Regions from separate parts of the Undibacterium sp. RuRC25W genome, predicted to be linked through region 4. Evidence: predicted binding sites of a transcription regulator. Region 4 holds the regulator's gene; each other region holds the start of a gene.

Region 1 (8,302 bases), on a different contig from region 4:
ACTGTTTAAATATTGACCATTCCAGTGCATTGCAGCAAAAACAGTACCAGATTTTACCTCGTCGGATAGTTGTAACGGTAAAATCATTTTCGTTTGCTTATTACTAATGACAACCAAGTCACCGGTCTTAAAGCCACGACGTTCAGCATCAGTTGGGTGCATGGTCAATGCTGGTTGTGGGTCATGCGCAAATGCTTGCGCAGCACGACCACTACGGCTCATGCCATGCCACTGATCTCGCAGCCTTCCTGTCATTAAGTGAAAAGGAAAGCGTGCATTGGTCGTTTCTGCTACTGGTTGGTATTTAGTGGCATGAAACTGGGCGCGATGATTTGCAGTATGAAACAGTCCGTCGGTATACCGACGGGTCTGACCCGCTATGTGCCCTTGAGGGAATGGCCATTGTTGCGGGCCTTGTTTTTCTAGGACAGCGTAACTTAGACCACCAATATCCAAGTCGCGCCCGATGGTCAGCGAGCGATGTTCGTTAAATGCAGATTCTGGTGATGTAAATGGAAACAGATCCTTCAGCTCTGGATGAAGCTGCGCCTGTATGCGGCGGGCAATATTATTTGCAATCCACCAGTCCGGTTTGGCATCCCCAGGTGGGGAGATTGCCTGACGGACCATTGAAATACGCCGTTCAGAATTAGTTACTGTTCCCGCTTTTTCTGCCCAGCTACTTGCAGGCAGGACAATATCAGCAAAAGGGACAGTATCAGTGTGCATAAATGCTTCTTGAACGACCACAAACTCAGCACAGCGCAGTGCTTGACGAATTTTGTCGGTGTCTGGCATGGAATGGACGGGATTCGTGCAGACAATCCAGACCGCTTTGATTTTTCCGCTTAGGATTGCATCAAACATCGCCACCGCAGGCAAACCTGGTGTCGCCGACATGTGCTCAACGCCCCATTGTTCGGCGACTTCTGCCCGATGGATGGGATTTGTAATATCGCGATGTGCCGCCAACATGGTTGCCATGCCGCCGACTTCGCGTCCGCCCATCGCATTTGGTTGACCTGTTAGCGAAAAGGGGCCCGCTCCTGGGCGACCGATTTGTCCGGTTGCGAGGTGTAAATTAATCAGCGCAATATTTTTATCAGTGCCATGGCTCGATTGGTTTAGACCCATGCAATAAAGCGACAAGGAAGAGGGCGACACCGCAAACCACTCGGCTGCCTGAATCAGATCTTTTTCTGTAATGCCGCAGATCTCCGCTGCAACACGTGGCGTGTATTCACGGACGAGATTTTTTACTGTCGCAAATCCATCGGTATGTTCGTCGATATAGGTTTCGTCAAGCCAGCCTTCCCAGATTAAATGATGCAGCATGCCATTAAAAAGCGCCACATCAGTTCCAGGTTCAATGGCCAGATGCAGGTCTGCCATTGCTGCGGTATCTGTGCGCCGTGGATCGATCACAATCCATTTGACATCGGGGTTTTTCTCGCGAGCGGCTTCCAGACGGCGATACAAGACCGGATGGGCATAAGCTATATTGCTGCCCGCAAATAACACGGTTGTCGCGTGTTCTAAATCCTCATAACAACCAGGTGGTGCGTCAGCGCCAAAGGCCATTTTGTAGGCAGTAACGGCGCTTGACATACACAGACGGGAATTGGTGTCGATATTATTGGTACCGATCAATCCCTTTGCTAGTTTGTTGAAGACGTAATAATCTTCTGTGAGCAATTGTCCTGATACATAAAACGCCACAGCATCAGGACCATGCAAACGAATAATGTCAGAAAAACGTAGTGCGACCGTTTCCAGTGCTGATTCCCAATCCACTTGGCGACGTGGCGAGGTACGATCGATCCGCAGTTCAGGATATAAAGCGCGCCCAGTATCATTGCTGACAGTCAGTGGCAATGACAAACCTTTACTGCATAGTCTGCCAAAGTTGGCTGGATGATCGGGGTCGCCCTCAATCCCGACCACGCGATCCCCCTCAGATTCGATCAGTACGCCACACCCCACCCCACAGTAACAGCAGGTTGATTTGGTGATTGTTCGCATTGTTGGCACTATCCGCGTTGTCGGCATTGTCTGCATGTCTTAATCCTGACTAAGGTAATGCGAGAAAAATTTGACCTGACTCCACTTTCACAGGAAAGTGCCGTGCACATCCAACATCCGGCGCTTTGGCTTCACCACTGCTCAGGTCAATTTGCCAGTTATGGAGTGGACAGGTCACTGACTCGCCATGAACAATCCCCTGAGAAAGCGGCCCTGCTTTATGTGGGCAGCGATCCAGTAGTGCAAAAACCTTATCGCCATTGGTACGGAACACAGCAATATTGCCATCAGCCCGTTCAATCACGCGGGAGCCCAGTTCAGGAATATCGTCCACCTGACAAATGTGTACCCATTCACCTTTGATGATGTTCATTTCATTTTTCCTTACGCGATGACTTTTAATGGAATGAATTCATGACGCTGCGCTCCTTTGATACGAGCGGCCCATGGATCAGGCAAACCGTCTAACGAATAAAGTAAGCGCTCATACAACACTTTCCGTTGCGCATGATCGGTGACGACTTTTGCTTTGATATAGTCAAGGCCTACTCTGGCAATATAATGCACCGAGCGGTCGAGGTAATAGGCTTCTTCACGGTATAACTGCAAGAAAGCACCGGCATATTCTTTGACTTCCTCAGCAGTTTTTACTTTCACTAAAAACTGTGCGACTTCGGTCTTGATGCCGCCATTTCCTCCAACGTACAATTCCCAGCCACTATCGACAGCGATCACACCGACATCCTTAATGCCAGCTTCAGCACAGTTACGAGGACAACCAGATACCGCTAGTTTTACTTTATGCGGAGACCACATATTGGCCAGCATCGTTTCTAAGTCGATTCCCATTTGGGTACTGTTTTGCGTCCCAAATCGACAGAATTCGATACCGACACAGGTTTTGACTGTACGAATTGATTTGCCGTAAGCATGGCCAGAATTCATTCCTAGATCGGACCAGACATGGACCAGATCTTCTTTCTTTACGCCTAACAAGTCAATCCGTTGACCACCAGTTACTTTCACCATAGGTATCGCATATTTATCAGCTACATCAGCGATGCGACGCAATTCGGATGCATTCGTGACGCCACCTTTCATTTGTGGAATGACTGAGAATGTTCCATCTTTCTGAATGTTGGCGTGCGCACGTTCGTTAATGAAGCGACTTTGCGGATCATCGATGGCTTCGTGTGGCCACGTCGATAGTAAATAATAATTGATCGCAGGACGGCAGGTCGCACAGCCATTGGGTGTGCGCCACTCAAGAAAGTCGTAAGTACTCTTGTGCGTTAACAAGTGATGTTCACGAATCGCTTTGCGTACTTCACCATGATTACGGTCGGTACAACCACAGATGGCTTTGGTTTTTGGTGTTTCCTGAAAACTGCTGCCCACCGTGTTCAATAAAATCTGTTCAACTAATCCAGTACAGGAGCCGCACGAACTGGCAGCTTTGGTCTGTTTCTTGACATCGTCGAGGGTGAACAGTCCCTTGTCTTTGATCGCTTTGACGATCGTACCTTTGCAGACACCGTTGCAGCCACAGACCTCATCTGTATCTTGCATCTGGTTGGCACGACTTTGCCCTTGCACGCCCACATCACCGACATTAGATTCGCCAAACATGATGTGATCACGCAGTTCACCCAGTTTTCGCCCCTCTTTGAGTAACTTGAAATACCAACCACCATCAGTGGTGTCACCGTAAAGACAGGCGCCGATCAACTGATCATCTTTGATGACTAATTTTTTATAGATGCCACTTGCTGGGTCAGACAGCACGATTTCTTCGCTGCCCTCTTTGCCCATGAACTCACCTGCTGAAAACAAGTCAATGCCAGTGACTTTGAGTTTTGTGGACAGGAACGAGCCAAGGTAGCGTCCTATACCCATTTGTGCCAAGTGATTCGCACACACTTTTGCCTGCTCAAACAGCGGCGCAACCAGGCCATACGCCACACCACGATGGCTGACGCATTCGCCCACGGCATAAATGCGCGGATCATAGGTTTGCAATGCGTCGCTGACGACAATCCCGCGTTGACAGTAAATGCCGGCTGCCTCTGCCAGTGCCGTATTTGGGCGTATGCCCACGGCCATGACAACGAGATCTGCATCAATGGTGGTGCCACTCTTGAAACGTACAGCGCTGACTTTACCTTCTTCATTGCCGATGACTTCTTCAGTCACTTCTCCCATCAAAAAATCTAAGCCACGCTCTTGTAGCGATTGCTGAAGCAGCTTTCCTGCAGTTTTATCTAACTGACGTTCCAATAACCACTCAGCCAGATGGACAACGGTCACATTCATGCCACGCAAACGAAGGCCGTTCGCTGCTTCTAGACCCAGCAATCCACCACCGATGACGACCGCATTTTTTTTAATGCGTGCTGTCTCGATCATAGTTTCCGTGTCATGAATATCACGATAGCTGATGACACCATCGAGTTTATTGCCCGGCACCGGCAGAATAAATGGCGTCGATCCGGTAGCAATCAACAAACGATCGTACGGTGTGCAGCTACCATCATCAGTAATGACCTGGCGTTTAATCCGGTCAATCTTGGACACCGCACATCCCATACGTAAATCGATTCCTGCTTCCTCATACCAAGACACAGGGTTAAGTACGATATCTTTAAAATCCTGTTCTCCAGCCAACACAGGTGATAAGAGAATACGGTTGTAGTTGGGGTGCGGTTCATTCCCAAAAATAGTAATTTCATACATATCCGGCGCAATGGCGAGTAATTCTTCCACTGTTCTGATACCCGCCATCCCGTTACCAACGACGACTAATTTAAGCTTTTTCATAGTGTACCTTTCATCGTCAGACGCGAACCATACCTGCGGACCAGCTTGTTCTCCAACGGGCTTTCACACCACTCAGACTGACCCATCCTAATGCCGCGAGGAAAGAGAATAACCATAATCCTACAGAATAGTCGCCAGTGGCTTGTTTGATCGCACCAAGGCTGGCTGCGAGGGCAAAGCCGCCAATCCCACCCGCCATACCAATCAAGCCTGTCATGACAGCGATTTCTTTACTGAAACGCTGTGGTACTAACTGAAACACCGCACCGTTACCAGCACCTAGACACAGCATCGCCATGATAAACAGCGTCAGCGCGCCGACTGAGCCACCAACATGAAAGCCTGCAGTAGCAATCAATACGGAGGTGCTTGCAAACACGACCAGCAGCGATTTTGTACCGCCGATACGATCAGCTAACACACCACCGAGTGGACGCATCACCGAGCCAGCGAACACACATGCTGCCGTTGCCAATCCTGCTGTTTTAGGATCAAAGCCAAACTGATCATGGAAGTAACCAGGCAGCGCACTCGCGAATCCAGAAAACCCACCAAACGTGAGGGAATAGAAAAACATAAACCACCATGCATCCGAGTCACGCAGCATGCGCAGGTAGTCGCTCACATCCTTTTTCATGAAAGTGCCAGGCGCATCTTTTGCGAAGCGTGAATAGGTGATCAGCAACAGCACGAGCGGAATGCACGCAACACCAAACACATTTTGCCAGCCGAGCGCGGTCGCTAACATCGGCGCAAATAAAGCCGCCAGTACCGTACCTGAATTGCCCGCACCTGCAATACCCATCGCTGTACCTTGATGTTGCGGTGGATACCAGCGAGATGCCAGCGGCAATGCCACCGCAAACGAGGCACCAGCAACCCCAAGAAACAGGCCCAAAAACATGATGCCCGCAAAACTATGGATGCCAAATTGCCATGCGCAGAGCAAGGCCGCAATCACGACGATCTGTCCAATAACGCCAGCGCGCTTTGTCCCCACCCGATCAGCCAGAAAACCCATGAAAACGCGTAATAGGGCACCTGCCAAGATAGGCGTTGCCACCATGAATCCGCGGGCCTGCGTTGATAAACCGAGCGCTGTAGCAATCTGCACTTGCATTGGCCCCAGCAGATACCAGACCATAAAACTCAGATCAAAGTACAGGAATGAGCAAAATAATGTCGGCGTGTGGCCGGAGCGCCAAAAACTACGATCCATGAGAATCTCCTAGCTAAAGCAGCGGATCACAATAAAGACACGCTGCGCGAAACAATAAAAAAAGGCATCCGCTCGTACTTTCTCTACGAGGGGACGCCATTGTCCTTGTCGCACGTTGTCGCCGTTGACATCGCACCTTGCATTCTTGTTCGCACGTCGTTGTGCTCACATCTGTTGCATTGCAATATGTGTGCCAGGTGAGAAAAACGGGTATTTCAGAGGGAGGAGGGTAGACGCCAAAGACCGATGCGCATGATTAATGCACTGAGGAAGTGCAAAAACATCGTGTTGCACTTGAATGGGGTGAGGCCTTAATGCTCAATGCATATTATGTTGTTTATTCAATATAGGTACGCGCTGCGCCCCTGATCTGACATGCCATTCCCAGCAAAGAAATGGTGGTTGTGGGCACGTCAGAGATGACTTCAGAGTATTTACAGCTTCTCCAGTTGCTTCTTTGCATAAACCGCAGAAGGCGAAGTCGGGCTGAGCTCAAGATACGTCTGATACGCTTTTTTTGCTTTGACATTATCTCCTGCATGGACATAAGCATCGCCTAAGTTGAGATAAGCAATCGCCCTTGAAGGATCGATCTTGATGGTGTTTTCAAACCATCGTGCTGCCTCTGCGAATTGGTCGCGCTTGTAGTAAACAAAACCCAGATTATTGGCCGCAAGCGCAAAGTCAGGACGCAGTTTCAGTGCTTGGGTAAATTGCGCTTTGGCTTCGGCGTATTGTTTTTCTTTGTAGTACTGCAAGCCTCGGTCATTCGCATGTTGTGCCATTTGCCGTGAAGAGAGTGGCGTGTTCACCGGCGTGACCAGCGTTTGTACTGCACCCTGTAAATCTCGTACTTTGACACCGGTGTTGGGCTGCGCTGCATTACCTTTGTCATTGACTGCGGCTTCTGGTCTGGTGGAGTCGAGCTTGGTATTGAGCGCGATTGCATCATTCGATAACTGGGTCGTGGCCGTGTTGATAAATTCGCTCTCGACGGGTAATTCAAAGACAAAGTCGCCACCCTCTGAACCCGGCAAACTACCAAATGCTGGCGTTTGTTGCGACACCGCGGCGACGGCTGGTGCGACATACGCCGCCAGCTCAGTGGCGGTGATAATGCCGTCACCGTTCAGATCTGCTTTGCCAGAAAGCCCTTGCATGAGCGTCCAGGTGAAGACCGAGTGCCCGTTCGGACCACCATCGGCGACCATTTGATCAGAACCACCCGCTGTTAACATCTGGCGACCAATCCGTTTTGCGTTGTCGCGCAGATAGTTAGCGGCACCACCTCGGGTGAGCCCCAGCCCACTGTAGCAGGCATCCATCACAAAAAATACGTGCTTGGAGTTCAGACTTTCAGAAATATTTTGAATTTCCGTCATCGGGATCGCATCAGCGGCAAATGCATTGGGGTCCGAATCGACCGGAACGATATACCCTAAGTCACGCCCAGAGCTGAGCTTACGCGTCGCACCATGTCCGGCAAAGAACACAAAAATACGGTCATCTTTTTTGATATTCGGGTTGGCGAGGCGATCATGGAATGCAGCCAGAATCCCATTGCGGGTTGCTTCGCCATTTTGTAGCGCGAAAACATGGTCGGAAGGAAAGCCCAGTTTCTCAATCAATACTTGTCGTACACTCTGTGCGTCTTGAACAGCATATTGAAGTTTAGGCCATTTGGCGTAGTCGTTAATGCCAATCACCATTGCCCACGAGTTGCTGTAGCCTGGGCTCACAGAGACTTTATCTTGTGCAGCATTTTTACCTTTGACGACAGTGAAAGTTTTGCCGTCCCATCCTGCAAATTGATAACCATCGGCGACGAGCTTGTCCAATACCACGGGCAATGCTTTGACTGCGCGGTCGTGAATATCATGGAATAGAATAATCCCATGATTTTGTTTTTCAATGGCTTGCAAGACGCGGTCTGCAATCGAGCTTGGAATAGGATCCGCCCAGTCTAAGGAGTCGATATTCCACATCACTGACTGTAAGTGTCCTTTTTCCAGTGCTTGTAAGCCTTCCTGATTATGCGCACCGTACGGGAAACGGAACAAGGGCGAACGGTTCGTATCCATTGCCTTTAACAGCGTATCCGTTTGAAAGATCTCTTTGTTCAGATTGTCGCCACTGAGCTTGGATAATTGCGCATGGCTAAAACTATGATTCCCAATCACGAAGCCATCATCATGCAGTTTTTGGCTGATCTTTGCCGTTGCAGCGAGTGTGGTACTGCCATCG
Region 2 (8,302 bases), on a different contig from region 4:
CACGCAATGTTTGCTGTGATGTTGCTTGTTGCGCCATGCTGATTGTGCATACGCCGCTTAAGCTCAGGGCTCCAGCTGCTACCAACGCGCTAAAAACGCGACGCGACATAGTTGATGTGGTCATAAATCAAATTTCCGTTGGAAGAAAATAAAGTAAACAGCTTATACCAAAACTGAAAAATAGGCAGAGTCTAGCAAAAATTATCAGGACTTTGTTTCGGCGATATCTTCTGATTGCGGATGGTTCAGAAAGAAGGATCGGTTTCTCCCGCCTCGTTTTGCACTGTACAGGGCGGCATCGGCCGTATTTAATAACTGTCTCGGATCGTTGGCAGTGTTACCTGTCAGTGTGCTGTGGCCGATACTGATGCTGATTCTCCCACCGATGCGAGATTTTTCATGTGGGATATTCAGATTCCAAACAGCTTGCCTGATTTTTTCCGCAAATAATGTCGCTGATGCCTGGTCCATATTTGGTAGCAGTAGTACGAATTCTTCTCCGCCAAATCTGGCGACGACATCGCCGACACGTTGCAATTGTTTCTTTAGTACGTTGGCGACTTCAATTAATGCGTTATCACCGACTACGTGGCCATAGCAATCATTGAATTCTTTAAAGAAGTCGATATCAATCATGAAAACTGAGAGCGGGATATGTTGGCGTAGTGTCTGCCCGAGCGCGATCTTGTAATGCTCATCGAAAAAACGACGGTTATATATCCCTGTTAAACCATCAGTCGTTGCCTCTTTTTTGAGGAGTTCAGAATGTGTGCGGAGAATTTTTTCGCGCTTAATGGATGTTGTTGAATCTGTGATCTGTACTAGGCAGCAGCGCTCTGTTTCTATGTTGATTGGCGTGAGCGAAATAGATTGAGGTAACCGTTTTTCGTTTTGCTCATGCCCTCGCGCAAATAAGGCCAGGGGAGAGCGATGCAGCGCATTAGAAAGTACCACTGGTAATCCATAATTGATCGTGTTGGTGATCGCTGTGATGAACGCTGCGCTGGGTGCTTCCGAAAAAACGTCAGCAATATTGTTGCCTAACGCGTTAACTGCCTTGGTGCCACTATGTTTTTCAACCCAGTTATTCCAAACGGTGATTTTTTTATGCTTGTCTACAACGATTAATCCCAGATTAATTGAGTTGAAAATCTCTTCCATCAACAGTGACGATGGGGGTGTTAAGACAGACATTAAATCGCCCCTAGAAAGTGCTCGATTTGTGCGACCAAGTCCCGCAAGGACGTTGAGCTCAAAACGAAAATTAAATGACCTTCCGAATGGCGTTTCTCAATAGCGAGATCAATGTGCAACAGTAGTAAGTAAGGCTCATCTTCGTTGGTGCTAACACGTTGAAAAATTTCTTCAACTGTGGACACAGTGTAATCAGGTAGTGAGCAGTTAAGAGGAATGCTTAGCATATCTGCCATTGCAGACAAGCAGGCATTGAGGATGATATTACCTAATTCGCACATTGCTTCCTGTTCGAATTCAGCGAGGTCTTCAAGGCTGATTTGTGAGCCCATCATGTCGCGCACAATTTCGAGTGCGTGTGCTTCGGTGAAAAGTAGAATAGCTTCAGCTTCAAATGCGCCAGTGAAAGTTTGGTGAACAGCGCCAAAGCGTTCGCTATTGAGACCCATCACCTCCTTGTCAATTTCAGACGATTTGCGAATCTCTACAGAGGGAACCGAAAGAAGAACTTCATCTCCGACAATCTCTGAGAGACTTGCCGCAGCTCTGCCGGCGCCAACATTGAATATCTCACTCAATGCGTCCAGATGAAGTTCAGTTAGAGAGATCATTTTTAGCTTAGGAAGTAATTGGTAACAATAGCTATCGACTTTTCTGTGACAGGTTTCGAGACAAAAATTGAGCCTAATGAGTTAGCGCGCGTTTGCATCGCATCCTGAACGTTGGCGGAGAAGATCACGATGCGCATCGCCGGGTGCGCTTGTAGTATCAATTCTGCGGCATCGGTGCCCAACATGCCGGGCATGTTAATGTCCATTGTGCAAAAATCAACATGCTGCTCTGCGGTGATTTTGATTGCGTCTTCGCCACAACCGGCTTCGATGATTTCCCAGTCGGGTTGTGCTGCTTTTATATGGGCTCGTATCACCATCCGTGATACTTTGCTGTCATCAACGATGAGAAGTTTTGTCATGAGTTTTATTGGGTTGCAAGTTGACAATGTTATTTGTGATAAATCCGTTCTATTCTCATTTTACATTACAGTTTCAGAAAATTTACATGTAATCCACTCAATTAGTGTTTCTTGAGCTTTCGCCAGAGGGTTGTGCGGCTGATTCCAAGAAATGCAGCTGCCGCTTCCCTGTTATTGTTGAATTTTTCCATTACTTGCTCCAAGGAAATATCCGTTATCTCGTCGCTTATTTGCAGAGTTGGATTTTTGTTCATTATGGAAGGCGCATCGAGTTCTGGAAGAATCTTTCGCGCGAAAGCGGCGGTGAGTGCCTGTAAAGGCTCTGCACTTAAAAATAATCCCAGACGTTCCATCATATTCCGCATTTCCCGGACGTTCCCGGGCCAGCTATATTGTTCGAATAAATGACGGCACGAATTGATCTGAGCGTGAAGGTTAAGATGAGGGCGCGCACCGATGCTAGCTAAGGCGTGTTTGAGACTCCACTCCGCGAGCGGTAAAATATCTTCGGTTCTCTCGCGCAGGGTTGGCATCTGTAAGCGTAAAACTGCTAACCGATAAAATAAATCTGCCCTGAAAAGGCCTTCTTTAATACGGGTATCGAGATCGCAATGCGTTGCGCTGATAATGCGGATATCAATTGGAATTGGTCTTGTGCCACCAACTCTGACAACTTCGCGTTCCTCAAGTACACGCAGAAGGCGAGTTTGCAGGCTCAGTGGCATTTCGCCGATTTCGTCCAGAAATAACGTACCGCGATGGGCTGCTTCAAATACCCCGGCGTGCCCTCCACGTCGAGATCCTGTAAAAGCGCCTTCTTCATAACCAAATAATTCTGACTCCAGCAGACTTTCGGCGATCGCGCCGCAATTCACGGCCACGAACGGATATCGAGCGCGCGCACTTTCTTTATGCATTGCTTGGGCAGCGAGCTCTTTACCTGTCCCTGTCTCACCTTGCAGTAAAACCGTGGCGGGTGAGCGTGCATACAGTGAGATGGCGCGTCGTGTTGCTTGCATTGCAAGCGATTCGCCACGCAGATCGCGTATGTCGTGCCTAGCGCGTAAGGAGTCAGTTGCTGCATGACGACGGCCGCGATTTGATTCCAGTTGTGTCAGACGGGCTAACTCCAGTGCATCATCAAATGCCTGCCGTATGGATGTCGCTGAATACATAAATATGCCTGTCAGGCCTGCTTCTTCTGCTAGGTCTGTGATCAATCCAGCGCCGACAATCGCGCGGATGCCGCTGGCTTTCAGTTCGCTGATCTGAGCTCGTGCGTCTTCTTCAGTGACGTAAGTTCTTTGCTCTAAATCGAAACCAAAGGTGGTTTTGAAGTCTGCCAGTTCTGGCATGGTTTCTTGGTAGGTGACAATACCTATTTCGGCAGAGACTTTGCGGGCTCTGGCTAAGCCCTGCATCACATCAAAGCCACTCGCTTTGGCAATCACTACCGGCACTGGGAGGCGATTTTTGAGATAGGCACCGTTTGATCCTGCTGCAATGACGACATCGCAGCGCTCTGTCTGCAGGCGCTCGCGGATGTGTTGCACTGCTTCTTCAAATCCCATGTACAAAGGAACGATGTCTGCATTGGCATCGTACTCCACCATAATGTCCCGAAACATGTCAAATAATCTTGAAATTGAGACTGTCCAGATGACGGGTCTGTCTTGTGGGTCGCGTGATGGCGTGTTTGATTTCATGGATTCTGAGGTGTTAAATCGCATTGACAGGCATGTTTTGTGTTGCGTTTCAAAAATTGTTGCATTTGATGTTTCATTGATTTCATTTGAAACATTATTATGAAACGTAATGAGGTGGGAAGGCAACCGCTAATGTGGTGTCGGTATGTTTTAAGTCCTTGATTTTTATGAAAGTACGACTAATCTATCTCGCAGCCAGTCTGGATTGGCACGCTGATTGCATTATGCTTAGTGAATTCTGTTCAACATACGGGGCTGATAGCAACATGTTGCACCTCATCTGCGACAAAACTGAGGCCTCACTAACCTGAAAGATAACCACGATATGAGTAATTACTCCGCAGGTGCTGCCTTCCGCAAGGCAATGCAAGAAGAATCACCATTACAAGTCGTAGGCGCAATCAACGCTAACCATGCCTTGCTTGCCAAGCGCGCTGGTTTTAAGGCGATTTACTTATCTGGTGGCGGTGTTGCCGCTGGTTCACTGGGCCTGCCAGATCTGGGTATTTCTAATCTGGATGATGTTTTGACAGATGTACGTCGTATTACGGATGTTTGTGATCTGCCATTGCTGGTAGATGTCGATACTGGATTTGGTTCTTCCGCGTTTAACGTTGCCCGTACTGTCAAATCAATGATCAAATTTGGCGCAGCTGCGATGCATATTGAAGACCAGGTTGGCGCGAAACGTTGCGGTCATCGTCCCGGCAAAGAAATTGTTACCAAACAAGAGATGGTTGACCGTATTAAAGCGGCAGTGGATGCCCGTACTGACGAAAACTTCGTCATCATGGCGCGTACAGATGCGTTGGCCGTCGAGGGACTCGAGGCGGCGATTGAGCGTGCGCAGATGTGTGTTGAAGCTGGTGCTGATATGATTTTCCCAGAAGCGATCACGCAACTGGAGATGTACAAGCAATTTGCGAACGCAGTCAAAGTACCTATTCTGGCTAATATTACAGAATTTGGATCGACACCTTTGTACACGGTTGAAGAGCTGAAATCCGCTGATGTTGGCTTAGTTCTCTATCCGCTGTCGGCATTCCGTGCAATGAATAAAGCAGCTGAAAACGTCTATACAGCAATCCGTCGTGATGGCACGCAAAAAAATGTGGTCGATACAATGCAAACACGCATGGAACTGTACGATCGCATTAATTACCACGATTTCGAACAAAAACTGGATGCATTGTTTGCCCAGCAAAAAGTGAAATAAATTTTGAAGATCCCCGCTCTCAACACAGAAATAATAGTGACCGCTTTTCTGGTTGAGGGTGAACGCATATCAATCCTTAACCTCTCTTGCTGAGCCAAGGTACAGGAAATGCAAGGACGATCAATCTGCTCTTTTGCTTTTCTGTGCGTATCTGGGTCTCCGCGGCGAGTGTTTTTTTGAAAATCTGGAGAAGACGATGACAACCGAAACAACAAGCACTTTCAAACCAAAAAAATCTGTCGCTTTGTCAGGTGTAACCGCGGGTAATACTGCGTTGTGTACCGTAGGTAAAACTGGCAACGATCTGCATTACCGCGGATACGACATTCTTGACGTAGCAGATGCCTGCGAATTTGAAGAAATTGCCCATTTGTTGGTGCATGGTAAATTGCCAACTGGTGCAGAATTAGCTGCCTACAAAACCAAATTAAAAGCATTGCGTGGCTTGCCAGCCAACCTGAAAGCGGCATTAGAAACACTGCCAGCATCTTCACACCCAATGGATGTGATGCGCACAGGCGTATCCGTCTTGGGTTGCACATTGCCAGAAAAAGATGATCATAATGTGCCAGGTGCACGCGATATCGCTGATCGACTGATGGCTTCGCTCGGCTCTATGTTGCTCTACTGGTACCATTTCAGCCACAACGGCAAGCGTATCGATACAGAAACTGATGATGATTCCATCGGCGGCCATTTCCTGCACCTCTTGCACGGAACAAAACCAAGCAAATCTTGGGAAAAAGCGATGCATACATCGCTGATTTTGTACGCAGAACACGAATTTAATGCATCCACATTTACTGGCCGCGTGATTGCTGGTACTGGATCCGATATGCATTCCGCTATTACTGGCGCGATCGGTGCGTTGCGTGGTCCTAAGCATGGTGGTGCAAATGAAGTGGCATTTGAAATTCAAAAGCGCTACGACAATCCTGATGAAGCAGAAGCAGATATCAAAAAACGCGTCGAAAACAAAGAAGTAGTGATTGGTTTTGGTCATCCTGTGTACACGATCTCCGATCCACGTAACAAAGTGATCAAAGAAGTGGCGCGCGACTTGTCCGTGGAAGCGGGTTCAACAAAAATGTTTGATATTGCTGAGCGTCTCGAAACAGTGATGTGGGATATCAAAAAAATGTTCCCGAATCTGGACTGGTTCTCTGCAGTGTCTTACCACATGATGGGTGTACCGACGGCAATGTTTACGCCATTGTTTGTGATTGCACGTACCTCAGGTTGGGCGGCGCATATCATTGAGCAGCGTATCGATAACAAAATCATTCGTCCAAGTGCTAACTATGTTGGCCCTGAAGATTTGAAATTTGTACCTTTGAACGAACGTAAGTAAGTATTGAAATCGTCGCACCACAGTCGCACAAAAAGACGCGTATATCGCCTTTGAAGACTGTGTGCATACTACTCGGTGACGTACCCGCTTAACCATAGAATGGCTCAAGCGGGTACCTTATTCGGGGCGATGATGCGACGATGCACATGTCATTCATCACTCTGGTGCACTTTAACCAGCTGACGAGTTAACCTCTTTTCTTCGCACTGCAAATTGCTTCAACAATGAGCGAGCACACAATGAATACACAATTCCGTAAGTCTCTACCCGGCACTAAGCTGGATTTTTTCGATGCCCGTGAGGCGGTCGACGCCATTCAGGCTGGCGCTTTTGATAAGTTACCGTACACTTCACGTGTGCTGGCTGAAAATCTGGTCCGTCGCTGCGATCCTTCAACATTAACTGACTCATTAAAACAGCTGATTGAACGTAAGCGTGAGCTGGATTTTCCATGGTTTCCGGCACGTGTGGTGTGCCACGATATTCTGGGTCAGACCGCGCTGGTTGATCTTGCTGGCTTGCGTGATGCCATCGCGGAGCAGGGTGGGGATCCGGCGCAAGTTAATCCTGTCGTGCCAGTGCAATTAATTGTTGATCATTCGCTCGCTGTTGAATGCGGCGGCTTCGATCCAGATGCCTTTGAAAAAAACCGCGCCATTGAAGATCGTCGTAATGAAGATCGCTTCCACTTTATTAACTGGACAAAGCTGGCATTTAAGAATGTCGATGTTATCCCGCCAGGCAACGGCATCATGCATCAGATCAATCTAGAGCGCATGTCCCCAGTGATTCAATCTCAGCAAGGTGTTGCATTCCCAGACACATTGGTTGGTACTGATAGCCATACACCGCACGTCGACGCACTGGGTGTGATCGCCATTGGTGTGGGTGGTCTGGAGGCGGAAAACGTCATGCTCGGTCGTGCATCTTGGATGCGTTTGCCGGATATTATCGGAGTTGAACTGAGTGGTAGGCCACAACCAGGTATCACTGCGACCGACGTGGTGCTGGCACTCACAGAATTCTTGCGTAAATCTAAAGTAGTCGGCGCATATCTCGAGTTTTACGGTGTTGGCGCTGCTGCACTGACGCTCGGTGATCGTGCGACGATTTCTAATATGGCACCAGAGTACGGTGCGACAGCGGCCATGTTCAGCATCGATCAGCAAACTATCGATTATCTGAAGCTGACAGGTCGTGAGGATGCGCAGGTGGCGTTGGTAGAAACCTATGCGAAGACAGCTGGTTTGTGGTCGGATACCTTGGTTAATGCTGAATATGAGCGCGTACTGAAATTTGACTTGTCGACAGTGGTCCGTAATATGGCCGGCCCATCTAATCCGCATGCACGCGTTGCCACGGCAGATCTGGCCGCTAAAGGTATTGCAGGTGCATGGGATGATGTACCAGGTCAAATGCCTGACGGTGCAGTGATCATTGCAGCGATCACAAGTTGCACGAACACCTCTAATCCACGTAACGTGATTGCTGCTGCTCTGTTGGCACGCAATGCGAATCGTCTCGGTCTGACCCGTAAGCCATGGGTAAAATCATCGCTGGCGCCAGGATCAAAAGCAGTGACCATGTACCTTGAAGAAGCCGGTTTGATGACCGATCTGGAAAAGCTAGGATTTGGTGTCGTCGCCTACGCCTGTACCTCCTGTAACGGTATGTCAGGTGCGCTGGACCCAGTCATTCAGCAAGAGATCATTGATCGTGATTTGTACGCCACCGCCGTATTATCTGGTAACCGGAATTTTGATGGTCGTATTCATCCTTACGCTAAACAAGCGTTCTTGGCTTCTCCGCCCTTAGTTGTTGCTTATGCGATTGCTGGCACGATTCGTTTTGATATTGAAAAA
Region 3 (8,302 bases), on a different contig from region 4:
GGCCAGTCTTTTAGCCACTTCCTGTAACATCATATCGCCAATTGCATGGCCGTTGATGTCGTTGATCGTCTTGAAATTATCTAGATCAAGAAAAAGGATTGCGCCGTGGCGCTTACTTCGACTGTTGTTAGCGAGTGCGTGTTGAAGCCGGTCCTGTAACAAGCGTCGGTTTGCCAAGCCAGTCAGTGGATCGTGGTAGGCGAGGTGTTCTAGTTTGGCTTCTGTTGCTTTACGTTGGGTGATGTCCTGCATCGTACCTACGTAATTCATCGTTTTTCCATCGGTGGACTGGACTGCTGTGATCGTCAGCCATTCGGGATAAATCTCTCCATTTTTGCGACGATTCCATATTTCTCCTTGCCAGAAGCCATTCTCTTTCAATTGTTCAGACATGTCGATGTAGTAACTTGCGCCATGCATCCCAGATTTGAGTAAGCTGGTTGTCTTGCCGATGGCTTCTTCTTTGGAGTAGCCGGTAATTCTGGTGAAGGCTTTATTTACTCTTAAAATGACGCGATTTTCATCGGTAATGACCATACCTTCCTGCCCTTCGAAAGCGATCGCAGCCACCCGCACATCGTCTTCAATACGCTTACGGGCTGTGATATCTTGTAATGTACCGATGCGCCGTAGTTCTTGTCCGCTGGACGTTTTATCGAGTTCAATTTGTGAATGAACCCAAGTTGTTTGACCTTCGATGAGTAAGCGAAATTCAGTTTCGCTATGAGTATTGCTGTTTATGCTCTCCCAATGTTCAATGGCTTGTCGCCGATCATCAGGGTGAATCTTTTTCAGAATAGTTTGACGGTCTAATTGAACGCCCTTGGCAATTTTAAGTATGCTGTACGCTTCATTGGAACATAAAATTTTGTGGTTGGCGTCTGCAACCCAACTACCTGTTCTGGAAATGCGTTGAGCACGACACAAGTCTGCTTCCCTGGCTGCTAGCTCATTGGTGCGGGAAGTAATGAGTGCTTCCAGACTGCGCTTCTGTTGCTTGCTGTTGAGTAATAACTTGACCATGCAAGCAACGATAAGACTGACCAGAAAAACAAGACTGCATTTGATGATCAGCGCGATCAGCGATCTATCGGCATCATTGAGTGCGACGTCGAGATACCAGAGGGTATTAGGTAATTTGATTGTTTGTCTGACCGCACTTTGATGATAAAAATGAGCACTTTTGTCTATACTTTGTTTTAGCCCTGTGGCGGGGTCGTATCGCCACAACTCATACTCATGCCCATGTTGCGCAAGTAAAGGGAGTTCTGTTTCTTTGATTATTTGTTGTAAAGGAATGACAACAGAGACCATTCCCCAAAAATGATTTTGGTCATTCTCTTTTTGAAGGAAAATGGGTAAGCGCCCAATGATACCAATACTTCCTCTGCGGAGCATGAGCGGTCCTGCCAAAGAAAGTTGGTTGGTCTTTTTTGCGATGATGGCTTCAGTCTTTCGTTCAGGATCGTTAAACAAGTCGATACCTAGTCCAAACTTTCTCCAGACCGTTGGCACGACCTTGCTTGTGATGCCATTCGGCGCAAGATATAAGGCAGCTATACTTGAGTGATACGATAATAAATGGTTCCCAAAACTCTCAAAATTATCGACGTTGCCGTTGTGATCCTTGATGAGAGAGGCGACCGCGTAAGTTGCAGACAGAGCGTGCGCCAACTTGTCCTCAATTTCCCGCACTTGTATGGTTGCCAGCCCTGAGGTTGAAAGATGTTCTTCAATAAGAGCACTTTGTTCGAGCCTAATAACAATTGAAGTGCCAACTGCAATCGACGCTAAGAACGTCCATATCGCAAAGAGATGAGAGTTGAAGGAGAACCTTCTGGAGATAGATGGCATATGATGTCTACTAATAGTCCTATCGGCGATGGAAACAGTCAAGTTTCATGTTAACTGCCGGATATTGTCATGCCGTCGTGTTAGCGCAATCATTAAGCGAACGATAGCTAATGGATAAATGAGAGTCAATCATGTTCGTTTCCAATCGGCACTGTTTCTGATGCGCATCAATCATTGACTAAAAAATGCCCATGAATGATCGTATTGATCATGCGAAGGTGAAGGTGAATATTGAGCGGATGACTTAAATATAACGATAGGGGTTTATGAAGTAGCATTGACGCCATTTTATTGATATCTGCCAGCGCCATGCACCAATGCACCAAAACGTGGCTATTTGCGTCGAGAAAGATGCGCTGCATTTATTTGGTGCAAATAAATTTTTTTGCACTCATTTAGTGCTGCATGTTTTTGGTGCTTACTTAAATAGTTGTCGCTGGAGTAATGAAAATAGAGAAAAACATGAATTTATGCATAAATTTATTTGTTTTTTGTTCGGCTGGAAGGTGGCATAGTTTCTGCTATGATTGATAGTTGAGTTTAGCCGATGCATGAAATTCGATGGGACAGAGGGTGATAGATACGCTCATTTCCTTCGATTAATATGGCTGGCGTAGTGCTCAGCAATTTCCGAATTTATTTTTAGCTCTATTTGAGGAGTTTCACATGGCAATGACAGCCGCAGAAGTCTTGAAAATGGCGAAAGACAACGAAGTTAAGTTCGTTGACTTTCGTTTTGCTGATACCCGAGGCAAAGAACAGCACGTAACTGTTCCAGTTTCCCAATTCGACATTGATAAATTCGAATCTGGTCACGCATTCGACGGCTCTTCCATCGCCGGCTGGAAAGGTATCGAAGCGTCTGATATGTTGTTGATGCCTGATCCAAACACAGCAAATATCGATCCATTCATGGAAGAAACAACATTGTTTATGCAATGTGACGTGATCGAGCCATCCGATGGCAAAGGTTACGACCGTGATCCACGTTCTATCGCTAAACGTGCAGAGGCTTACCTGAAATCCTCAGGTATCGGTGATACCGCTTACTTTGGCCCAGAGCCAGAATTCTTCATTTTCGACGGCGTACGTTGGAAAATCGATATGTCCGGTTGCTTTGTGAAGATTGATTCTGAAGAAGCTTCTTGGACAACAGGCGAAAAACTCGAAGGCGGCAACACTGGCCATCGTCCAACTGTTAAAGGCGGCTACTTCCCAGTGCCACCAGTCGACAGCTTCCAGGACATGCGTTCTGAAATGTGCCTGATTTTGGAATCCTTGGGTATTCCAGTTGAAGTACATCACCATGAAGTTGCTGGCGCTGGTCAAAATGAAATCGGCACCAAGTTCTCTACATTGGTTGAGCGCGCTGACTGGACACAAAACCTGAAATACGTTGTTTGGAACGTAGCACATACCTACGGCAAAACAGCGACTTTCATGCCTAAACCAATCGTTGGCGATAACGGCTCTGGTATGCACGTTCACCAATCAATCTGGAAAGATGGCAAAAACCTGTTCGCAGGCGACGGCTATGCTGGTTTGTCTGATTTCGCTCTGTACTACATCGGCGGTATCATCAAACATGCAAAAGCATTGAATGCGATCACTAACCCAGGTACAAACTCCTACAAGCGTTTGGTTCCAGGTTACGAAGCACCAGTGAAATTGGCTTACTCTGCACGTAACCGTTCTGCTTCTATCCGTATTCCTTATGTTGCTAATCCAAAAGGCCGTCGCGTTGAAGCACGTTTCCCAGATCCACTGGCAAATCCATATCTGTGCTTTGCTGCATTGATGATGGCAGGTTTGGATGGCGTGCAAAACAAGATTCACCCAGGTGAAGCTGCAACAAAAGATTTGTACCATCTGCCACCAGAAGAAGATGCATTGATCCCAACAGTATGTTCTTCTTTGGAAGAGGCACTGGATGCATTGAACAAAGACCGTGAGTTCCTGACACGCGGTGGTGTATTTAGCGACAGTATGATCGACGCTTACATCGAACTGAAAATGCAAGATGTTCAACGTATGCGTATGACAACGCATCCAGTTGAATTCGACATGTATTACTCTCTGTAATCCATGACGAGGTAAAGAAAAAGCGGGGGCAACCCCGCTTTTTTTCTTTTGTGCTTTCACGTGCTTTGTTACATCTGGTAAGCGGGAATTGTGTATCGCCCGAGCTTCGAATACACTACAAGTCTGTTCGCGACTATTGAATGCATATGACTCGATTATTGACTGGCCTTGTTTCCTTACTCTTATTGCAAAGCATTGCCTACGCGCAGACCGAGGTCTATCTATGCGTTGATGCAAATGGACGTAAAGAGTATAAAAATACCGGTGCAACCAAAGGGTGCAGTAAAGTCGAATTGCAGGGCATTACGCTTGTTCCTGCTCCCGCGTTGCCATCGCCCACCAAAAAAGCGCAGGGTAAATCTGCATCGAGCCCCTCAGATTTTCCAAAAGTTGACGACTATACGCAAAAATCGCGTGATTCAGATCGCAAGCAAATCTTGCAAGATGAGTTGAAGTCAGAGCAAAAAAAATTAGATGATCTGAAAAAAGAATACAACAACGGTGAACCGGAGCGATTGGGGGGGGAGCGCAACTATGCCAAATATCAGGAACGAACTGCGTCTATGAAAGACGATATCAGTCGGACTACAAAAAATATTGAAGCATTGCAACGCGAACTCAATAACCTGAAATAATGATGATGCACATGCTTTGCGTTTTTCAGGCATGATGTTTGCGTAAAGGTCGCTATGTGCGGCCTTTTTTTTGGACTATGTTGAAAAATTCTCTTACCCCATTTGCCGGACTTGATCTCCTAACGTCGGCTGTTATCGTTCTTAATGGCGAGGGCAGCATCGTCTTTGCGAACGCCGCTGCCGAAAGTTTATTAGATAGTTCTTTAAAAGCGCTGACTCACCAGAAATTAGGAGATCTTTTTCTTAATGCGAATGAATTGATCGCTGTATTTGAGCAAGCGGTAGCGCATCAATTTGCAGATAAACGCCAGGATTTGACTCTGGAGCGTGCAGGGCGGGAGCCTTTGCACGTGCACAGCATCGTAACGGCCTTAGATAATCCGGAGTTACCTGTACTGATTGAATTTCGTGAAAACGTTCAGCAACTCAAGCTTGATCGCGAAGAGCGTATGCTTGATCAGAATAAAGCGAATAAAGAACTTATCCGTAATCTTGCACACGAGATCAAAAATCCACTGGGCGGTATTCGTGGTGCAGCGCAATTGCTGGAATTGGAATTGCCCGAACGTCAGCTAAAAGAACTCAGAGAATACACGCAGGTCATTATCAAAGAAGCTGATCGCCTACAAACGCTAGTTGATCGTTTGCTGGCGCCACACCGACTTCCGCACATTGTTGGTGATGTTAATATCCATGAAGTGTGCGAGCGGGTAAGAAGTCTGATCGTTGCTGAGTTTCCGCAAGGCCTGACTATTGAGCGTGACTATGATTTGTCGATTCCAGAATTTCGCGGTGATAAAGAGCAACTGATTCAGTCGGTGCTTAATATTGCGCATAATGCCGCGCAGGCACTGAATGAAAGAATACGACAAGGGGACGCTTGTTTAACATTTAAAACGCGAGTCGTTCGGCAAATTACCGTAGCCAAGGTACGTTACAGGCTGGCATTAGATTTGCATATCATTGATAACGGACCTGGAATTCCGCCAGAAATCCGCAACCGAATTTTTTATCCCCTTGTATCTGGACGGGATGGCGGTAGCGGTTTAGGCTTAACTTTGGCACAAACCTTTGTTGATCAACACATGGGTGTGATTGAGTGTGAAAGTCGCCCTGGTTGTACTGATTTCCGGATCCTGATTCCGCTTCCTTAATGTAAGTAAGCGCATCAAGTGTGAGACGCCAAAAGTGTCATCATTAATCGCTACGTTGAAACCTAAGACTAAGATAAAGATATGAAACCAATTTGGATAGTGGATGACGATGATTCAATTCGCTGGGTAATCGAGAAGGCTTTGGCCAGAGAAAATCTGATCACGAAAAGCTTTACCAATGCGCGCGATGCGATGGTGGCCCTGCAATCCGAAGCCCCGCAAGTATTGGTTTCTGATATTCGCATGCATGGTGCTTCCGGACTTGAACTTCTGCAAACGGTAAAAGCAAAACACCCCGGTCTGCCCGTGATTATTATGACTGCATTTTCTGACCTCGATTCAGCAGTCGCGGCATTTCAAGGCGGTGCTTTTGAATATCTAGCGAAGCCGTTTGATCTGGATAAGGCCGTTGAACTGATTCGTCGTGCACTTGAAGAGAGCTTGCGTGAGGCGAATGTAGAACAGAGCATCTCAGAAACACCTGAAATTTTGGGGCAGGCTCCTGCTATGCAGGATGTATTTCGTGCTATCGGACGTTTGTCGCAATCAAATGTGACGGTCTTAATTACAGGTGAGTCTGGTAGTGGTAAAGAATTAGTCGCGCGCGCTTTACATAAACACAGCCCACGCTCAAATCAGCCTTTTATCGCCCTTAATACAGCGGCGATTCCAAAAGACTTATTAGAATCAGAACTATTCGGGCACGAGCGCGGTGCCTTTACTGGCGCGCAGACAATGCGGCGCGGCCGCTTCGAGCAAGCAGAAGGTGGCACCCTGTTTTTAGATGAAATCGGTGATATGCCGTTTGATCTTCAGACGCGATTATTACGCGTTCTGTCGGACGGCCATTTTTATCGCGTGGGCGGACATCAGCCAATGAAAGCGAATGTCAGGGTCATTGCGGCCACGCATCAAAATTTGGAATTGCGCGTCAAAGATGGCCTGTTCCGTGAAGACTTATATCACCGTTTGAATGTGATTCGTTTGCGTCTGCCTAGTCTGCGTGAGCGACGTGAAGATATTCCGCTTTTGGCTAAGTTTTTTTTAGCACAAAGTGCAAAGCAACTTGGTGTTGATGTGAAGCGTCTGTCAGAAACCTCAATGCATTATTTATCTGGCATGGATTTTCCTGGAAACGTCCGACAGTTAGAGAATTTGTGTAATTGGATTACTGTCATGGCCCCGGGGCAAACGGTGGAAATTGCGGATTTACCGCAAGATATGCTCCCAGTGGCTGTTGCCAATAACGCGTCAGATTCAAGAAAAAATGAGCCTGCAAAGCAAACGGTTGTCGATGCTTCCCCATCGATGCCAAACGATCATTTCCCACAGGAGCGCAGTACTCTTTCCAGCGCTAATTGGGTAGCCTTATTAGAGCTTGAGGCTTCGGCGATGCTCAATGACGGTCAAACTGACGTAATCGTTAAATTAGGTAAGAGCTTTGAATCTATTGTGATCCGCGCCGCATTAAAGCACACCCATGGCAGAAAGAATGATGCAGCGATCCGCTTGGGGATAGGCCGCAATACGATCACCCGAAAAATTCAGGAGTTGGGGATTGATGGTGCAAAAGATGATTAAATTTTTCATCAAACAAGGTTAATTATTAAGGGGCAATGTCTGTTTTTAAATAAAACGTTTTGTGGGGCGTGAATATCAGAGTATGATTTTTAATGGCAAGCAACTATTTTCTTGATGTTTTGTTTGTACTATCAAAAAATCGTTGCTGGCATGAGATTTATTCAGAATGCAGGACTCACGCTGTTCTTTTGCGCTGTCACCATATCAGGAGATGTCCCATGAAGATCGATTCATTGTTCCAACAACAAAATGCGTTGCCGTCCATTCCTAAAGTTGTGCAGGAAGTCATTGAGAGTTTCAATAACGAGAGTGTCTCTATCGACGAAATCGCCAAGAAACTCTCTGCGGACTTGGTTCTGAGCGCCAAACTCTTAAGATTGGCTAATTCTTCCTATTATCACTCATCACGTAGCGTTGGCTCTGTCGACGATGCCGTGTTGATGCTGGGATTTATGACTGTCCGCACCTTGGTGGTTAGCAGTGGTTTAACTGGTGGTTTTAAAACCATGCCAGGGATTGACCTGAAACAATTTTGGCGTTACAGCCTGCATGCTGCTGTTGTGGCGAAGTGGCTGGCAAAACAAACGCATGGCAATTCGGATTTTGCTTTTACGGTCGGACTAATGCATGCCATTGGACAACTCGTGATGCATGCTGGTATGCCGGAAGAGGCGCTGCAAGTAGATAAAATCGCCGGTACGCTCGATGCACGTCGACCTAGTATTGAGCGCACTTCTTTTGGGTATGATTTTTATGATGTTGGCGCTGAGTTAGCAAAACGCTGGAGATTTCCGGATACGTTCTCTGAAGCGATCAAGGCGTCAGCCGCACCATTAGAAGCGCACCAGTTCGAGCCCATTGCAGGAATTGTTCACATCGCCGCATGGCGCTCTAGGGCTGAGGAGAATAAATTTAGTCATGAAGAGCTGGAAGCGACATTACCGTTAGACGTTGTCCGAAAATTAGGATTAACTTCAGATATGGTACTCAATGACA
Region 4 (8,302 bases):
CAATTGCAGCATACGAAAAGCCACTACCCCAAGGACGGCAGCAGCTAACAGAGCGAGAGTGGTATCAAGAGCATTCATAAGACGCATTATTGCCGATTTATGAGAAATTACTGTCGTTTTCCTAAGCAAAATTTACATTAATGCAGTCCATATTTTGCGATTCATCATCACTTCGTTACATCTGGCAAAGTTTTTGCTTTGTGGATTTCGTTTATACTGTCGGGATGAATGATTTGAACGCATCCTCCCTCCCAGACGCGCACACTGCCTCTGATGACGTCACGAACGACGCTGCCATGCGTGCTGTTGAGTTGGCGAGCCAAACTATACAAATTGAAGCTGATGCTTTAATTGCCCTACAAAAGCGCCTCAACAATGAGGATGCCGCAGGCTTCGCACACGCGGTACGGATGCTACTGCAATGTAAAGGCCGAGTTGTTGTCTCTGGAATAGGTAAGTCAGGGCATATCGCCCGCAAAATTGCAGCCACATTTGCATCGACCGGTACGCCGTCATTTTTTGTCCATCCGGCAGAAGCCGCTCATGGCGACTTGGGTATGGTAACGCCACAAGATGTCTTTATTGCCATCTCATACTCAGGCGAAGCGACAGAGCTGATGGCCATTTTGCCAATTATCAAGCGACTCGGTGTAAAACTGATTTCAATGACAGGCAATCCAGCCTCAAGTTTGGGTAAAATTTCAGATGTACATTTAAGCCTGCAGGTAGATAAAGAGGCGTGCCCACTCAATCTGGCGCCCACCGCCAGTACCACAGTAACGCTGGCTTTAGGTGATGCATTAGCTGTAGCCGTATTAGATGCGCGTGGCTTCCGCGAAGAAGATTTCGCCCGCTCTCATCCCGGTGGTGCTCTGGGCCGACGACTGCTCACTTATGTCAGAGATGTTATGCGTACAGGGGATGCTATTCCGAGCGTCTCACCCGATACCAAACTCACGTCCGCACTCCTTGAAATCACCAAAAAAGGGATGGCGATGACGGCAGTCGTCGATTCAGACCGCCATATTGTTGGTGTATTCACTGACGGTGATTTACGCCGCATGATGGAAGGTGTGTGTGATTTTACGCAAATCAGCATTGCTGATGTCATGCATCCTCATCCGCGCACAATTCGTGCCGATCAGCTAGCTGTAGAAGCAGTCGAGGTCATGGAAACCTACAGGATCAATCAAGTGCTGGTCGTAGATGAAGATAGCAAACTGGTCGGTGCGCTGCATATCCATGATCTGACAAGAGCAAAGGTAATTTAATGTCTGACGCATTCATAAAAGCAACAGCAAAAGCAGCAAAAATCAAGCTGATGATATTTGATGTCGATGGTATTCTGACGGATGGCAGCCTGCATTTTAGTCCTGACGGCGAAGCACTGAAAACGTTTAATGTTCTCGATGGACAAGGGATCCGCTTATTACAAAAAGCGGGTATCGCTACTGCAATTATCAGCGCCCGCAAATCTGCGATCGTTTCTAAACGCGCTTCAGACCTCGACATTACGCATGTCCGTCAAGGCATCCATGATAAAAAAACTGCCTTCTTTGAACTTCTGGCGGAATTGAATCTTACCAGCGACGAATGTGGCTTCATTGGGGACGACGTCATCGATTTACCAGTATTGACCCGTGTCGGATTTGCCGCAAGTGTCCCCAATGGCCATCCAGAAGTTCGCTCAAGAGTAGATTATGTGACCACGGCACTTGGTGGTAAAGGCGCTGCACGTGAGGTGTGTGACTACATTTTACGGGCGCAGAACAAATACCAACTCGCTTTAGCTGACTATCTGGCATGAAACCACAAATCACCATTGACCGAGCACAAATCTGGATTGCAGTAGCAGTCCTAGGGTTTATTGCGCTCGGAAGCTTTTGGGTGGAAAATGCGTTTCGCCAGAGTGGAGAAGAAGATGCACAAAAATCTTCCGTGCGCCTTGAGCCTGATTACTATGTAGAAAAATTCAACTTCATACGACTATCGAATAGCAACAAAGCGAATTACCATTTAACTGGTGAGAAGCTGATCCATCTGCCACGTACCGATCAGTATGAAATTACCAATCCACACATTAATAGCTTTGCCGATCAACGCACCGCAGTCACAATCATTGCAGCACGGGCTGTTGTAGATCAGAAATCCAATACAGTCCTACCGAAACGCGAACACGATATAGTGCGCCTGTATGACAACGTGACCGTTGAACGCCCAGAGGGCGACAACTCACATTTTATGCGTTTAGAAACAGATTATCTGATGTTGACCCCGGATGATGATTTAATTACTTCGGATCATCCCGTCACATTATTTACCCACGGTATAGAATCTCATGCAATTGGTATGGTCGCTAATAATTCAACGCAGCAACTGGAATTATTAAGCAAAGTACGCGCACGTTTAAAAAAACGTGTTGATTGAGAACTTACCTGACAAGAAACCCAATTAGAAAGTAAACCATGCGCCTGACTCTCATTTCTACTCGTCAGATTGTGAGCTCGATAGTATTTTTTGGCCTCTGCACTTCGGTAGTTTTATCGGCACACGCCGAAAAAGCCGATAGCAAAAAAGAAATGGTCATTGAAGCGGATCATCTGATCAGTGACGGCAAAACCAATGTCACCACTTGCTCTGGTGATGTGCACATCACCAAAGGGACCTTGGTCGTCAGCGCGGAACGTGCTGTTGCTAGCAAAACCCCTGATGATTTTCAAAACGTAAAACTCTACGCTAAGGCTGGGGGTAAGGTCAGGTTTCGCCAGAAACGCGACGGCGGGCCAGACCTGTGGGTAGAGGGTGAAGCTGAGCGTGCCGAATATGACGAAAAAACAGAATTTATTAAATTCATCTCTCGTGCCAAAGTACGTTACCTTGAAGGTAGCAAGGTCACCGACGAACAAGAAGGCGAGTATCTCTCTTACGATAGTAAAAACGATGTCTTTGTTGGCTCGAATACAAGCAATGGCACTGCTGTATCTGGCGGTGGAAGAATCCGTCTGACTATTCAGCCAAAGAACGACAAATAAAATATCAAAGAAATATAAGATGCCAACCAATACCTCAGAAAAAACCAGCACGCTGGTGGTAAAAGGCCTGCAAAAACGCTACGGCGCGAGGCAGGTTGTCAGAGATGTGTCATTGACCGTGAAGAGCGGCGAAGTTGTTGGCTTGCTTGGCCCTAACGGGGCGGGAAAAACCACCTCGTTTTACATGATTGTTGGCCTCGTCCCATCGGATGGTGGAAGTATTACCATAGACGGCATACCCGCCTCTGGACTGGCGATTCATGAACGTGCGGTCTTAGGTTTATCTTACTTACCGCAAGAAGCCTCAGTTTTTAGAAAACTCACTGTTGAAGAAAACATCCGCGCGGTTTTGGAGATACAAAAAGATGAAAATAACAAATTTTTATCTAAAGGTGTTATTCAACAACGACTAGATGCCTTATTGGCAGATTTACAAATCGAAAAAATCCGCGACAACCCTGCCTTATCTCTGTCGGGGGGGGAGCGGCGACGCGTCGAAATTGCCCGTGCTTTGGCAACAAATCCGCGGTTCGTCCTGTTAGATGAACCATTTGCGGGCGTTGATCCCATCGCGGTCATTGAGATTCAGCGTATCGTACGCTTTCTCAAAGAGCGTGGTATTGGCGTTTTGATCACTGACCACAACGTGCGTGAAACATTGGGTATCTGTGATCATGCCTATATCATCAATCAAGGTGCAGTATTAGCCAGTGGCAAGCCTGACGACATCATTGAAAATGAATCGGTCAGACGGGTGTATCTGGGAGAACATTTCCGGATGTGACGGAAGCATCATGAAACAAAGCCTGCAACTCCGCACTTCCCAGCATCTGGCGCTCACTCCACAATTGCAACAATCGATACGGTTATTGCAATTGTCGACCCTTGAGTTACATCAGGAACTGGAAACACTACTCATCGAGAACCCACTCTTGGAACGGGTCGATGATCCTATGGATAATGCAGTCAGGCTATTGGCAGATGGCGCAATCAATAGCACCAGTACAACACCTGATGCAGGCATGGAAATACCAGATTTACAAGCAAATACCACTACGTCGCAGGATTCACAATCTGACACTGAATTTGCAACGAATGACAGTGTCAGCGCAAACGAGGAAGACTGGAGCTTCAATGATGCGCCAGCAGGCCAATACAATGCCGAAGATGATGACGGTCAACGTCAGCTAGAAGCAGCGCACATTGGTCTGCGTGAGCATTTATCAGAACAAATGCGACTCAATTTGCGCGAACCGCGTGATTTGGCGCTGGTTGAACTCATCATTGATGCCATTGATGATAATGGTTATCTCAGCGAAACATTAGAAGAAATTCATGCGAGTCTGCCAATAGAACTGACTGTTGAGCTAGAAGAATTATCATTTGCGCTCTCTATGGTGCAAAGTTTCGACCCCGCCGGAGTCGGTGCAAGATGTCCGGCAGAATGTTTGGCATTGCAGATAAAACGTTTACCTCATATCCCATTCGTGACGCGTCGCTTGGCATTAAGTATTGTTGAAAATCAATTAAATTTATTTGCCCAACGGGACTTCACTAAATTAAAGAAAATTTTTGATTGTGATGATGAAGATTTACGTGAAGCACAGCTTGTCATCCGAACATGCAAACCACGCCCAGGCAGTGAATTTGCTAAAAGTAGTTCAGACTATGTCGTCCCAGATGTAATTGTCAAAAAAACGGCGAATGGCTGGCAAGTCGTACTCAATCAGGACGTCATGCCCAAACTGCGCGTGAGTAGCATGTACGCGAATCTGATGCGTCAGCATCGCGGCGAAAATGGTCTAAACACCCAACTCCAGGAAGCACGCTGGCTCATCAAAAATATGCGCCAACGCTTTGAAACCATATTGCGCGTTGCGCAAGCGATAGTAGAAAGGCAGCGTAATTTTTTTACGCACGGTGCAGTTGCTATGCGCCCCCTTGTTTTGCGCGAAATAGCTGATACACTAGGACTACACGAAAGCACAATTTCTCGTGTAACGACCCAAAAATACATGTTGACCCCACATGGCATGTTTGAGTTGAAGTACTTTTTCGGCAGCCATGTCGCGACGGAAACTGGGGGAGAAGCATCGTCCACCGCGATACGAGCACTCATCAAGCAGTTGATAGGAGCAGAAGACCAGAAGAACCCACTCTCTGACAGTAAAATTGCAGACATGCTGGGTGAACAGGGCATGGTAATTGCCCGACGTACCGTCGCCAAATACCGAGAAGCCTTGAAAATTCCTCCAGTGAGTATGCGTAAATCTTTATAAGTTTGTCCTTGTATTTACGGTTTAAATTGCTATATATGATTTAGCTCAAAACACTTCCGATGAAATGAGCGCATCATCATAGTATGGAACATTATTATAGGAGCACAGTATGAATCTCACCATCAGTGGACATCACGTCGAAGTAACTCCTGCAATTCGCGAATACGTACATACCAAGCTAGAACGGGTACGGCGTCACTTTGATCAAGTCATTGATATTGCCGTCATCCTGACGGTAGACAAGCTCCGAGAAAAAGAAAAACGTCACAAAGCCGATATCAATCTACACATCAGCGGAAAAGATATCCATGTTGAAAGTCTGGCGCATGATTTATATGCCGCCATTGATTCACTGGTCGACAAACTGGACCGTCAAGTCATTAAGCATAAAGACAAAATTCAGGAACATCAGCACGATGCAATAAAACATATGCCAGACCCGGCATCGGCATAATTTCCATCCCCTGAATAATCGGGGACATCAAAACAAAGGACGCTTTCTGGCGTCCTTTTTTGTTTATACCAAGCTCTTTGTTTAGCGATGTTGAAAGCACGTGACGTCTTGCCAACCAAAGCATAAAATGATTGCTTCATCACGATCAATTTATTGGTAATCCTATGAGCGAACACGTCCTGACATCCGTTAAAAATCATATCGGTTTTATTACGCTTGACCGCCCCAAAGCCCTTAATTCATTATCTCTGGACATGGTACGCGCGATGACTGCTAGCTTGCTCCAGTGGCGAGAAGATGAACACATCCGTGCCGTGTTTATTCAGAGTAGTAGCGAAAAGGCTTTATGTGCAGGAGGTGATATTCGCTTTTTTTATGACGTCGGAACAGCAACGCCGACGGGTGACAGCGCGCTATTAGAAGATTTTTTCACCGAAGAATATGCATTAAACCATTTAATTCATTTCTATCCAAAACCTTACATCGCGCTGATGAACGGCGTCGTCATGGGCGGCGGCATGGGCATTGCTCAAGCAGGCCCTGACACTAGCGTGCGCATCGTTACTGAGCGCACAAAAATGGCGATGCCTGAGGTAAATATCGGTTTATTTCCAGATGTCGGTGGTGGTTATTTCTTATCCCGCACACCAGGCCAAATCGGCACTTATCTTGGATTAAGTGGAGAGATCATTGTTGCTGCCGATGCCCTTTATGCTGGGCTGGCCGATGTGTTTGTTCCAACCACTGAAATCCCTGCTTTGATGGATTTCTTGAGCAATAGCGATGCGACTGATTGGCGTAAAGCGATTCACGATTTTGCTAGTGCGTTTGCGTCAAAAGTCGACCCAGCACAAAGCAAACTCGCCGCGCAACGTGCAGAAATTGATGCATTGTTCATTGGAGATAGCGTTCCTGTTATTACTGAACGCCTGAAAGCAAGCGACAGTACCTTTGCCCAGACGACCCTCGCAACAATGGCAAAACGCTCGCCATTACTGATGAGCGTCACGTTAGAACAATTGCGCCGCAGCGCCAGTATGTCAGTCTCAGATTGCCTGCGTATGGAAAGAACGATGGTGCGCCACTGCTTCAAACATGGCGAAGTCTTAGAAGGTGTACGTGCTTTAGTTGTCGACAAAGACAATCAACCACGATGGTCACCTGCAGACTTATCAGAAGTCACACGCGATATGGTAGTGGAATTCTTCACGCCAGTATGGCCAAAATACGCCCACCCATTGCGTTCGTTAGTGGGGTGATGGGGTAATGCTTCGGTGAAGTGACGTTGGTCGTTGATACCTAATCCAAAAGCCGCCCCTCCATTGCGCTTGCAGTAGAGGGGCGTTTTCTGCTTTCCATTTAGCGTAGCTAGTTTTGATTGTGCAATTACCTTTATCCGCTTTAGATAAAGCAATTTGTGCTTCACGGAAAACGGATCAGAAAGTATCTTTGTCTGAGCGAAGCGAATTTAGATACTTTCCCGTTTTACGTGACGCGCACATTGTTCCTACACACTGTGTTGCATTCGAAGAACGAAGTCTGCGGAGCGTTTCTTTGGCTCGCTTTTCCCAGCAAACCCTTGCGAAAAGAAACGTGATTGGCTGCCGAGATACGCAACAAAATGCCAGCACATCAATGCTGCGCATTCCCCCCCAAATACGCCGCCTTCACCGCCGGATCGTTCTGCAAACTCGCCGCAGGCCCATGAACAGAAATCCGCCCATTCTCAAGCACATAACCATAATCAGCAACCGCCAACGCAGCAGCTGCAAACTGCTCTACGAGCAACATAGTCATCCCTTCGTGCTTTAGACGCTGAATAATCCGGAAAACTTCATCCACTAAAATCGGCGCCAATCCCATCGATGGCTCATCGAGCAAAATCACTTCAGGATTTAACATGACTGCACGTGCCATCGCCAGCATTTGCTGCTCACCACCAGACAAGGTGCCAGCGAGCTGATCGCGACGTTCACGCAGGCGAGGAAATAACTCCATCGCCTTTTGCAAATCCGTATCAATATCGCCGCGACTGCGCGATCCTGTAAAACGAGGGAACGCGCCGAGCAATAAATTATCTTTGACCGACATGGTTGCAAATACCCGTCGACCTTCCGGTGAATGTGCCAGACCAGCGCGTGCAATTTTGTGCGAATCGAGTCCGGTAATGTCCTGTCCTCCAAGATTAACGGTACCCTCTTTCGGTTTTAACATACCGGAAATAGCGCGCATGGTCGTCGTTTTACCTGCACCATTTGAGCCAATCAGAGTCACCACTTTGCCTTTTGGGACGGACAAAGAAATGCCGTGCAATACTTGCACCTTACCGTACGCGGCGTGTAAATTTGAAATCTCTAACATGCGGTTCTCCTTACGCCGTAGCCACTGGATGGGCTGCGCCACTCAGCTCTTCACTGACGCTTCCACCAAGGTAAGCCTCAATCACTTTCGGATCAGCCTGAACTGCGGCTGGCTTGCCCTCACAAATTTTCTGACCAAAATCGAGTACGGTGACGGTGTCGCATAGCGACATCACC

What was found. Region 4 encodes sigma-54, which starts transcription at its own class of promoters, with help from an activator protein. Its sites were predicted from a motif close to TGGCANGNAANCTGCTTT; they were not measured.
Region 1: the regulator sigma-54 is predicted to act here: its motif matches at 6,237-6,254, upstream of ACO0KV_RS09935 (nitrate/nitrite transporter).
Region 2: the regulator sigma-54 is predicted to act here: its motif matches at 4,080-4,097, upstream of prpB (methylisocitrate lyase).
Region 3: the regulator sigma-54 is predicted to act here: its motif matches at 2,362-2,379, upstream of glnA (type I glutamate--ammonia ligase).

Annotation. Positions count from the first base shown of each region.
Region 1 covers NZ_JBMPPD010000018.1:18,845-27,146, forward strand. Annotated here, with positions in the region: gene ACO0KV_RS09920 (molybdopterin-dependent oxidoreductase) at 1-2,058, opposite strand, end outside; gene nirD (nitrite reductase small subunit NirD) at 2,072-2,395, opposite strand; gene nirB (nitrite reductase large subunit NirB) at 2,407-4,839, opposite strand; gene ACO0KV_RS09935 (nitrate/nitrite transporter) at 4,856-6,058, opposite strand; gene ACO0KV_RS09940 (polysaccharide deacetylase family protein) at 6,493-8,302, opposite strand, start outside.
Region 2 covers NZ_JBMPPD010000039.1:24,095-32,396, reverse strand. Annotated here, with positions in the region: gene ACO0KV_RS15830 (putative selenate ABC transporter substrate-binding protein) at 1-124, opposite strand, end outside; gene ACO0KV_RS15825 (diguanylate cyclase domain-containing protein) at 205-1,194, opposite strand; gene ACO0KV_RS15820 (chemotaxis protein CheC) at 1,194-1,805, opposite strand; gene ACO0KV_RS15815 (response regulator transcription factor) at 1,808-2,167, opposite strand; gene prpR (propionate catabolism operon regulatory protein PrpR) at 2,269-3,873, opposite strand; gene prpB (methylisocitrate lyase) at 4,199-5,089, shown strand; gene prpC (bifunctional 2-methylcitrate synthase/citrate synthase) at 5,286-6,440, shown strand; gene acnD (Fe/S-dependent 2-methylisocitrate dehydratase AcnD) at 6,680-8,302, shown strand, end outside.
Region 3 covers NZ_JBMPPD010000053.1:2,065-10,366, reverse strand. Annotated here, with positions in the region: gene ACO0KV_RS17590 (bifunctional diguanylate cyclase/phosphodiesterase) at 1-1,854, opposite strand, end outside; gene glnA (type I glutamate--ammonia ligase) at 2,521-3,936, shown strand; gene ACO0KV_RS17580 (DUF4124 domain-containing protein) at 4,083-4,571, shown strand; gene glnL (nitrogen regulation protein NR(II)) at 4,649-5,725, shown strand; gene ntrC (nitrogen regulation protein NR(I)) at 5,807-7,306, shown strand; gene ACO0KV_RS17565 (HDOD domain-containing protein) at 7,525-8,302, shown strand, end outside.
Region 4 covers NZ_JBMPPD010000013.1:38,483-46,784, forward strand. Annotated here, with positions in the region: gene ACO0KV_RS08045 (cation:proton antiporter) at 1-87, opposite strand, end outside; gene ACO0KV_RS08050 (KpsF/GutQ family sugar-phosphate isomerase) at 297-1,271, shown strand; gene ACO0KV_RS08055 (KdsC family phosphatase) at 1,271-1,807, shown strand; gene lptC (LPS export ABC transporter periplasmic protein LptC) at 1,804-2,427, shown strand; gene lptA (lipopolysaccharide transport periplasmic protein LptA) at 2,466-3,032, shown strand; gene lptB (LPS export ABC transporter ATP-binding protein) at 3,052-3,816, shown strand; gene ACO0KV_RS08075 (RNA polymerase factor sigma-54) at 3,827-5,311, shown strand; gene hpf (ribosome hibernation-promoting factor, HPF/YfiA family) at 5,421-5,765, shown strand; gene ACO0KV_RS08085 (enoyl-CoA hydratase/isomerase family protein) at 5,930-7,024, shown strand; gene ACO0KV_RS08090 (ABC transporter ATP-binding protein) at 7,398-8,126, opposite strand; gene ACO0KV_RS08095 (ABC transporter permease subunit) at 8,137-8,302, opposite strand, start outside.